DNA from 3 places in the Listeria farberi genome. Region 1 is predicted to be linked to each of the others. Evidence: predicted binding sites of a transcription regulator. Region 1 holds the regulator's gene; each other region holds the start of a gene.
The links. Region 1 encodes Rex, which represses fermentation and respiration genes when NADH is low (regulators of the CRP and FNR family bind a similar motif). Its sites were predicted from a motif close to TTGTGAAATATTTCACAA; they were not measured.
Positions count from the first base shown of each region.

Region 2: a site for Rex is predicted at 1,364-1,381, ahead of pflB (formate C-acetyltransferase). Genes of this name have one in related genera too.
Region 3: a site for Rex is predicted at 1,886-1,903, ahead of HCB38_RS10815 (L-lactate dehydrogenase). Genes of this name have one in related genera too.

Region 1 covers NZ_JAARZL010000002.1:62,680-65,966, forward strand. Annotated here, with positions in the region: gene HCB38_RS07910 (ABC-F family ATP-binding cassette domain-containing protein) at 1-1,174, opposite strand, end outside; gene HCB38_RS07915 (redox-sensing transcriptional repressor Rex) at 1,485-2,132, shown strand; partial or broken gene HCB38_RS07920 (DUF4305 domain-containing protein) at 2,159-2,363, opposite strand; gene HCB38_RS07925 (CPBP family intramembrane glutamic endopeptidase) at 2,365-3,051, opposite strand; gene groES (co-chaperone GroES) at 3,286-3,287, shown strand, end outside.
Region 2 covers NZ_JAARZL010000001.1:1,181,568-1,184,854, forward strand. Annotated here, with positions in the region: gene mutL (DNA mismatch repair endonuclease MutL) at 1-499, shown strand, start outside; gene HCB38_RS05920 (glycerol-3-phosphate responsive antiterminator) at 516-1,064, shown strand; gene pflB (formate C-acetyltransferase) at 1,491-3,287, shown strand, end outside.
Region 3 covers NZ_JAARZL010000003.1:298,868-302,154, reverse strand. Annotated here, with positions in the region: gene pth (aminoacyl-tRNA hydrolase) at 1-264, opposite strand, end outside; gene HCB38_RS10825 (GNAT family N-acetyltransferase) at 371-955, opposite strand; gene HCB38_RS10820 (50S ribosomal protein L25/general stress protein Ctc) at 1,045-1,668, opposite strand; gene HCB38_RS10815 (L-lactate dehydrogenase) at 1,962-2,903, shown strand; gene HCB38_RS10810 (DNA alkylation repair protein) at 2,980-3,287, shown strand, end outside.

The sequences.
Region 1 (3,287 bases):
CTCCAAAATGGAATTCACCGCTAAGAGCTGGAATATCGCGAATGAGTGTTTTAAGAAGGGTAGATTTACCGATTCCGTTTGGACCAACGAGCGCTAGACTATCTTGACGTTTCATTTCGAACGTTAGATTGGAAGCAATGCGCTTGTCTTTTGTGTAACCAATACTTAATTCATCTACCATTAAAACATCTTTACCAGTTTGCTTTTCAAATTGGAAGCCAAAATGAGCCGCTTTTTCATCGCCTTGAGGTCGAGCGAGTACATCCATTTTTTCCAATTGTTTTCTTCTACTTTGAGCTCGTTTCGTTGTAGAAGCACGAACGATATTTCTTGCGACAAAATCTTCTAGCTTAGAAATTTGTTTTTGTTGTTTATCGAATTCTTTCCACATCTGTTCTAGTTTTGCTTGTTTTTGACTAACAAATGAACTGTAATTTCCTTTATAGTGATCAATTTTTGTGCGACTAATTTCGTATACTTGGTTAACGACTTTATCTAAGAAATAGCGGTCATGAGAAACGATAAGTAAAGAACCATGATAGTTTTGCAAATAGGTTTCTAGCCAAGCTAATGTTTCAATATCTAAATGGTTTGTCGGTTCATCGAGAACAAGAATATCCTGTTTCGCGAGTAATAACTTAGCCAGTGCAAGCCTTGTTTTTTGCCCACCACTGAGTGAGGCAATTTCTACTTCATAATCTTCTGGATAAAAGCGCAAACCGTTTAAAACGGAGCGTATTTCTGCTTCATACGTATACCCGCCAACTTCTTTAAAAGTATGTTGTAAGGTATCATAATCGGTCATCAATGCTTGATATTTTTCCGGATTATTATAAAGCTCAGGTTCCCCGAGACGGAGCTCCATTTTGCGTAAATCTGCTTCCATTTTTCTAAGCGAATCAAAAACACTTAACATTTCATTCCAAATGGTTTTCGTGGATTCAAGGCCGGTATTTTGAGCCAAATAGCCGATTTCGACACTTTTAGGTTTGGAAATAGTTCCGCTATCATAACTCATTTTTCCAGCGATAATTTTAAGTAAGGTAGATTTACCTGCACCATTTCGACCAACTAGGGCAATGCGGTCGCCTGTTTTTACTTCTAATTTAATATTATCTAAAATAACTTCTGCACCGAAGAATTTAGAAATTTGCTGAACTTGTAATAATATCATAATCTCTCTCCTCGAACGTTCTCCTTACTAGTTTATCTTAAAAGCCAAGTAATCGCAATGAGAGAAGAAAAGCTTCACGTAGAAGATAGATTGTGAAAACACTCGCATTATTTGTGATTTTAGCGTAGAATGGAAAAGAAGGAAAACACTAGATATTTTGCAGGACAAACTATTGCTTGAAAATCATGAGCAAAAAGTTTGTGCATTCCTTGTGAAATGTTTATAGTATATAAGCAAGCATGTGAAAGGAAGTACAGTTCACAACAGCTTCAACTTCAGAAAAAATTTAAAAGAAGAAGGGACAGAAGGCATGATGGAGGAAACAACAAAAATTCCACAAGCGACAGCAAAACGCTTACCATTATATCATCGTTACTTGAAATACCTAGATGAATCAGGTAAGGAACGAGTATCATCTGCGGAATTAAGTGAAGCGGTGAAAGTTGATTCAGCGACTATACGACGTGATTTTTCGTACTTTGGCGCTTTAGGTAAGAAAGGATACGGGTATAACGTTTCTTACATACTCGACTTTTTCAGTAAAACACTTAGTCAAGACAAACAGACAAATGTTGCACTAATTGGGGTAGGTAACCTTGGTACAGCATTATTACATTATAATTTCATGAAAAATAATAATATCAAAATCGTTGCTGCATTTGATGTGGATCCAGCGAAAGTAGGTAGTGTTCAACAAGACATTCCAATTTATCACTTAAATGATATGGAAGAAATTGTTCGTGAAAATGGTGTGGAAGTAGTTATTTTGACAGTTCCAGCTGATGAAGCTCAAGTAACAGTAGATCGTTTAATCGAAGCAGATGTGAAAGGTATTCTAAACTTTACACCAGCTCGTATTAGCGTTCCAAAACAAGTTCGTGTACACCATATCGATCTTACAACAGAATTACAAACGTTAATCTATTTCCTAGAAAACTATCCAGCGAAAACAGAATAAAAAAACCTGTAGAAGGTAAGCAACACTTACTTTCTACAGGTTTTTTTTACGTCTTTTAAGCCCAGTGATAATAAGGCCAATACCAATACCAAAATCAATTAACATCATTAGTATGAGTATATAGGCAACAAGGTCATAACCATACTCAGCCACTCGAACAATAACGAAATAGACAAATACAAGACCAAGCGCAAAATAAAGAAAACTTTGCTTTATCAATGAATTTTTCATATTATCCTCCAATGATTCCAAGACTCACGAGCAAAACAATGGTATTCATTAAAATATGTGCACCCATCGAAACGGCAATTCGTTTCGTTTTCGTATAAAGAAAACAAAGAATTAGCCCGATAACAAAATAAGTAAGTAAAAAGGAGATATCTCCGTGAAGTAATCCAAAGAAAAGCGAACTAATAACCGCAGCTACATGAATATTCATCACATTACTTAGTCCACCAAAAACTACTTTTCTAAAGACAAGCTCTTCTAAAATTGGCCCAAGAACAGAAATGAAAATCAAGAAGATAGGTGCTGATCTAGTTAAATCAACTAGTAATTCCGTATTTGCAGAATTACTTAAATCCCCAGAAATCATTGTAATAATAATACTACAAATAATTTGTGCCACGTATAATCCAATGACACCTCCAATAATCCAAACAATACTCAGAAGCGGTTTCGTTTTTTCTCCAAGTTCTATTTTATTTTCTTTCGGTTTCCTGTAGAGCATCGGAATAATAATCGCAAGTGATAATAGATTAGAGAATATCGACCAAATAACCATTCCATACGATGCAGCATCTTCTTGAGAAAGGGATGTCGTACTAAGTAAAAGATGTTGAACAACTGGAATCCCAACAGACGCAGAAAATAATAATAATAAATAAACTAATACAATTGTAATATAACGTTTAGCCAAAAAATACGCATCCTTTCTAAAAACAAACTTCGGCTAAATTCCTTCGAGCAAGCGGAAATAGCTCTCCTTATTGTACTCGTTATCTAGCTTTACCGCAAATAAGAATTCTTCTGTTTTTTAAACGTTTTTGCTTGCAATTTTTATTCAGTTTGGTATCATAATAACTGTATTAGCACTCTAATGTGTCGAGTGCTAAAATGAAAAATTTAATTATATCAGAGGAGGTCATTTACATT
Region 2 (3,287 bases), on a different contig from region 1:
TCAACATGCCGCGCAAGAACGGATTAAATATGAATTCTATCGTGAAAAAATTGGAGAAGTAAGTCGAGAATTGCAAGAATTACTCGTGCCTATCGTGTTAGAATTTCCATCAGACGAATATGTTCGACTTGAAGAACAAAAAGTGAAATTAGAAGAAGTTGGTGTTTTTCTTGAAAACTTCGGACAAAATAGCTTTATTATTCGCGCACATCCCACATGGTTTCCAAAAGACCAAGAAGAGGAAATGCTTCGCGAAATTATCGATGAAGCCTTATCAGCACCAAGTATAAGTATTCATAAATTAAGAGAAGATACCGCAATTATGATGAGTTGTAAAAAATCAATAAAAGCTAATCACTATTTAACTATGCAAGATATGGAAGCCCTTCTTGACACACTTAGAGAAGCGAGCGATCCATTCACTTGTCCTCATGGTCGCCCAGTTATTATTCAATATTCAACTTACGAACTCGAAAAAATGTTTAAACGTGTCATGTAAAAGAGGAGGAATACAATTGGAGTTACCATTTTCTGGTCAATCAATTATCCCAGCTGCACATAATCAAAAAGACATGGAAAAGATACTAGAGCTTGATTTGACTTATATGGTGATGCTCGAGACTCATGTTGCTCAGCTTAAAGCTTTAGTAAAATTTGCACAAGCTGGCGGGAAAAAAGTTTTGCTACACGCTGATTTAGTCAATGGTTTAAAAAATGATGACTATGCAATTGATTTCTTATGTAAAGAAATTTGCCCAGATGGTATTATTTCTACAAGAGGAAATGCTATTATGAAAGCAAAACAACATAAAATGCTTGCCATTCAGCGATTATTTATGATAGATTCTAGCGCTTATAATAAAGGCGTGGCTCTAATTCAAAAAGTACAGCCTGATTGCATTGAACTTTTGCCTGGGGTCATTCCAGAACAAGTCAAAAAAATGACCCAAAAGCTACACATTCCGGTTATTGCTGGGGGATTAATTGAGACAACGAAGCAAGTGGATGAAGTAATTGCTAGTGGTGCAATTGCTGTTACAACATCTAATAAACATTTATGGTAAAAAAATAGCTAAGTCGCCGTTTTAATAGCGACTTAGCTATTTTCATGAAAAACAATGAAAACGCTATATAAATGGTTAAGGTATTGGCGTGCAATAGATTAAGCGTTTTCTAACTGTTTTATATAAAGAGCTAAAACTAAATCTGTACCATAACAGAACTCGGTATTTGAAGTAATACAGTAAAAATAAAGAATTAAAATCAAAATAAAATTAGAATAATGATAAAGTGGCTAATCCGCATTATAAAAGGAGTTTTGGCGATTTTGAAAGGGGATGACACAAAAAATTCATAAAAAAGTTTGAAAAATATTGCACAAAACTGTAGCATTTTTTGGAGAATATGTTATGATAACAGTGTAGATTATTTGTAAATTAGTTTGCTCAAAAAAGCACGCTCGAGATTGAACAATAAATGGAGGTTATATGATGACTGAACAATGGTATGAATTCGCAGGTGGTAACTGGCAACAAGAAGTAGATGTACGTGACTTTATCTTAAAAAACTATCGCTTATATGACGGTGACGACACATTCTTAGTTGGCCCAACCGAAGCAACTACAAAACTTTGGGATCAAGTAATGGACCTAACTAAAAAAGAACGTGAAAACGGTGGCGTACTGGATATGGATACCAAAATCGTTTCTACTATCACTTCACATGACCCAGGGTATTTAAACAAAGACTTAGAAAAAGTTGTTGGTGTTCAAACGGATGTACCTTTCAAACGCGCTTTACAACCATTTGGTGGAATCCGTATGGCAGAAGTTGCAGCTGAATCTTATGGTTTTAAAGTGGATGAGGAAATTAGCCATATTTTTTCTGAATACCGCAAAACGCATAACCAAGGTGTATTCGATGCTTACACAGCAGAAATGCGTGCGGCTCGTAAATCAGGCGTAATCACTGGTCTTCCAGATGCTTATGGTCGTGGACGTATTATTGGTGACTACCGTCGTGTTGCACTTTACGGAGTTGACTTCTTAATTAATCAAAAGAAACAAGATTTAAATAACACAGGTTTACGTACTATGAGTGATGATGTTATTCGTCAACGTGAAGAACTTAACGAACAAATCCGTGCTCTAGGTGAATTAAAAGTACTAGGCGAAAAACATGGTTTCGATCTTGGGCGTCCAGCTAAAACTGCTCAAGAAGCATTCCAATGGTTATACCTTGGTTACTTAGCAGCAATTAAAGAACAAAATGGTGCTGCAATGAGCTTAGGACGTACATCTACATTCCTTGATATTTATGTAGAACGTGATTTACGCAATGGCCTAATTACAGAAGAAGAAGCACAAGAAATTGTTGACCACTTCATCATGAAATTACGTCTTGTAAAATTTGCTCGTACACCAGATTACAATGAATTATTCTCTGGAGATCCAACTTGGGTTACTGAATCCATTGGTGGTATTACAGAAGAAGGCGTTCCACTTGTAACGAAAAACTCCTTCCGTTTCTTACACACATTAGATAACTTAGGACCTGCTCCAGAACCAAACTTAACTGTACTTTGGTCCACTCATTTGCCATCAGGATTTAAGAAATTCTGTGCAAAAATGTCTATCAAAACATCTGCTATTCAATATGAAAATGACGATGTTATGCGCCCTAAATGGGGAGATGACTATGCAATCGCATGTTGTGTATCCGCAATGCGTGTAGGTAAACAAATGCAATTCTTTGGTGCTCGTGCCAACCTTGCTAAAACTCTTCTTTATGCAATCAATGGTGGTGTCGATGAAAAATCTAAAGCACAAGTTGGACCTGCTTATCGTCCAGTGGAAGGCGACGTATTAGATTACAAAGAAGTAATGGAAAAATATGATGCAATGATGGAATGGATTGCAGAACTTTACCTTAACACACTAAATGTTATTCATTATATGCATGATAAATATGCTTACGAACGTATTGAAATGGCTTTACATGATACAGAAGTATTACGTACAATGGCAACTGGTATTGCTGGACTTTCCGTTGCAGCTGACTCCTTATCTGCTATTAAATATGCTACTGTTCGTCCAATTCGTGATGAAGACGGTATCGTGGTTGATTATGAAATCGAAGGCGAATATCCTAAATACGGAAACAATGATGACCGTGTAGATGAGATTGCAGTTGAACTTCTAAAAACATTTATGACAAAAGTTAGAAAACATAAAACTTACCGTGATGCAGTACACACAACTTCTGTTCTTACAATCACGTCCAACGTG
Region 3 (3,287 bases), on a different contig from region 1:
AATTAGAACGTCTTCTACATGGATATTGTAGTAATCCATTAACGGACGAATACACTCGCCAGAAGCATTCATAAAAGTCAGCGGTTTAACTAAAATCATTTTCTCGCCGCCAACATTAATTTCACTTACCATACCGTTAAACTTTGATTTTTTCCAAGGAGTTTGATGGCGAAAACTCAGCTCATCCACTACCATAAAACCGACATTATGCCGGGTACGTTCGTATTTTTTACCCGGGTTTCCGAGTCCTGCGATTAATTTCATAAAAGCTTCTCCTTACATGAACGAAACCACTTCACGAATGAACTGGTTTTTGTTTCGATGTTTTTTTGATTATAACATGGATTTCACTTGGTTGAAAGTTTTCCAACTATGCTTGGTATTCAGCAATTTTATTTTCGATAATTTGCCACGCTGTTTCGTTTTCCTCTTGAAAATTGACTGTTTTCCAATTTTCCGGTATTTTTCCAATGTATTTTTCAAAACCAAATTTTTTATATAAATAGATGGCTTGATAGCTACCTGTTTGCGTTGTTAAATAGACAAATTTGCTTTTATTCAGGCCGAGAATTTTGGATAATAAGGCTTTTGCGATACCTTTTCCGCCGTGGGAGTCAAGCACTGCAACCCAGTGAATCCGGCTTTCCATTTTGCCGAATGTATTTCCGTCCCAAAGCATCGCCGTTCCAATAATTTCACCATTTGGCGCCTCTACAAAGACACAACGCTTGGCTAATTTTTCTTTTTCATTTCCAAATTCCGTTTCAAAACGAGCGCGAATACTATCCATTGATGGGACTTGACCAGTTTCAACTTGTAGTTTACACCAATCTTCTTCTAACCCCTCTTTATAAAAGCAAAAAGAATATCCTGCCGGCAAACAAAATTCCGGATAATTTGTAGCATCATGATTAACCATAACAACAGAAATATGTGGTACTGACTTATCAAGCATATAAACGCCTCCTTCTCGAAACTATTATAACAAAAAAAATGGAAGATATCGCAAACAAATGCGAATCTTCCATCCTTATTTATTAGAAATTATTCAACAGGTTCTTCATCTTTACCATGTACAGCTTCTGGTTCAGGCGCTTCCGTAGTCGTTGGTTCTTCTTCAGCACGAGGAGCAGATACAGTTACTACTGTTTCTTCTTCTTCAGCTTGCACAACATAATCTTTGTTTTCCGGAAGGTCGTTCGTTGTTAAAACATCACCGATTTCTAATGAAGAAATGTCTAACTCAATTGTTTCTGGTAATTTTTCTGGTGTTGCCGAAACTTTTACGTCATGGATAATTTGTTGAAGTACGCCGCCAGCTTTAACACCTGGAGCATCACCAACTAATACCACACGAACATCTGTCTCAACTTCTTCATTCATATCAACCGCTAGTAAATCAACATGCACTAATACATCTTTTAACGGATCTACTTGATATTCATGTAATAAAACATTTAATTTCTTGCCGTCCACAGTAACTGAAAATACGGCGTTACGACCATTATCACGAACTGCTTTGATTAATTCCAAAGAATCAACGGAAACTGGAACATTTTCCGATTTGTAACCATAAATAATTCCAGGTACTTTTCCTTCACTACGCAATCTCGTTACTTCTGAATGTTGCGTTGTTTCTCTTTTCTGGACCTCTAATGTTGTTGCCATAAAAAATCACTCCACTCATTCAATTTTGGTACATCTATATTATATCTACCCTTTAGAAAAATAGCAAAACAAAGGAATAGCCTTGTTTTGGTTTGTAAGGTTTATAATTCTCAATAAAAGGTAAACAGAAAATAGCGAACCTCACGTAATGCAGACGCTTTCAAACTGTACTATAGCGTTTTCACGAATTCATTATAACAACTTTTTTAAATTTAGGACGTTCAATGCTTCACAAATGAAAAATTCATGTTATACTGTACTAGTAAATAGATTTTTTATAGGAGGAATTCGAAATGAAAGATCATCAAAAAATTATTTTAGTTGGCGACGGAGCAGTTGGCTCTAGTTATGCATTTGCTTGTGTAAACTTAAGTATCGGACAAGAATTCGGCATTATTGACATAGATAAAGACAGAACAATTGGGGATGCAATGGATTTAAGTCACGCTGTTCCATTTTCCACACCGAAGAAAATATACTCAGCAAATTATAGCGACTGCCATGATGCGGACTTAGTTGTCGTCACTGCCGGAACCGCACAAAAACCTGGTGAAACTCGTTTAGACCTAGTAAACCGCAATATTAAAATCATGAAAGGTATAGTGGATGAAGTTATGGCTAGCGGATTTGATGGTATCTTCTTAATCGCCTCTAACCCAGTAGACATCCTGACTTATGCTACATGGAAATTCTCAGGCCTTCCGAAAGAACGTGTTATCGGTTCAGGAACAAGCCTTGATACAGCACGTTTCCGTATGTCCATTGCAGATTACTTAAAAGTGGATGCTCGTAACGTCCATGGCTATATCCTTGGCGAACACGGTGACACAGAATTCCCTGCATGGAGTCATACAACAGTTGGGGGGCTTCCAATTGCCGAATGGATTAGCGAAGACGAACAAGGTGCTATGGATACTATTTTCGTAAGCGTTCGTGATGCAGCTTATGAAATCATTAATAAAAAAGGCGCTACATTTTACGGTGTCGCTGCCGCCCTTGCTCGTATTACCAAAGCAATTCTAAATAATGAAAATGCGATTTTACCACTTTCTGTTTATTTAGATGGCCACTATGGTATGAATGACATTTATATCGGCGCACCAGCAGTCGTTAACCGTCAAGGCGTCCGCCACATTGTTGAAATGAACTTAAACGATAAAGAAAAAGAACAAATGAAAAATTCAGCAGATACACTTAAAAAAGTTCTAGACGACGCAATGAAACAAATCGACTAATATTCTTAAACCTTAAAAGCATGCGACTTTGCATGCTTTTTTTGTTATACTTAATTTATTCGAGAGGAGGGCGCACATGATTACTTTTAACCAATTAAACACTGAACTGCAAGCCTTAGAAAACCAAAACACCATTAAAATTTTCCGAAACCACGGCTGCCCGGAAACATTAGAACTTTACGGTTTAAAAATTGGTGACTTAAAGAAAATAATCCGTCGCGAAAAATTAAATAAAAATCACGATCTCGCAGTGGAACTAATTGAATCAAATAATAGTGACTTAATTTATCTCGGCTTACTTGCGATTGACCCAAACAAAGTAACTACCGAACAAATCGAAAAGTGGAATATTGCTTTTCGAGAAACTTGGACTATGTTAACTTC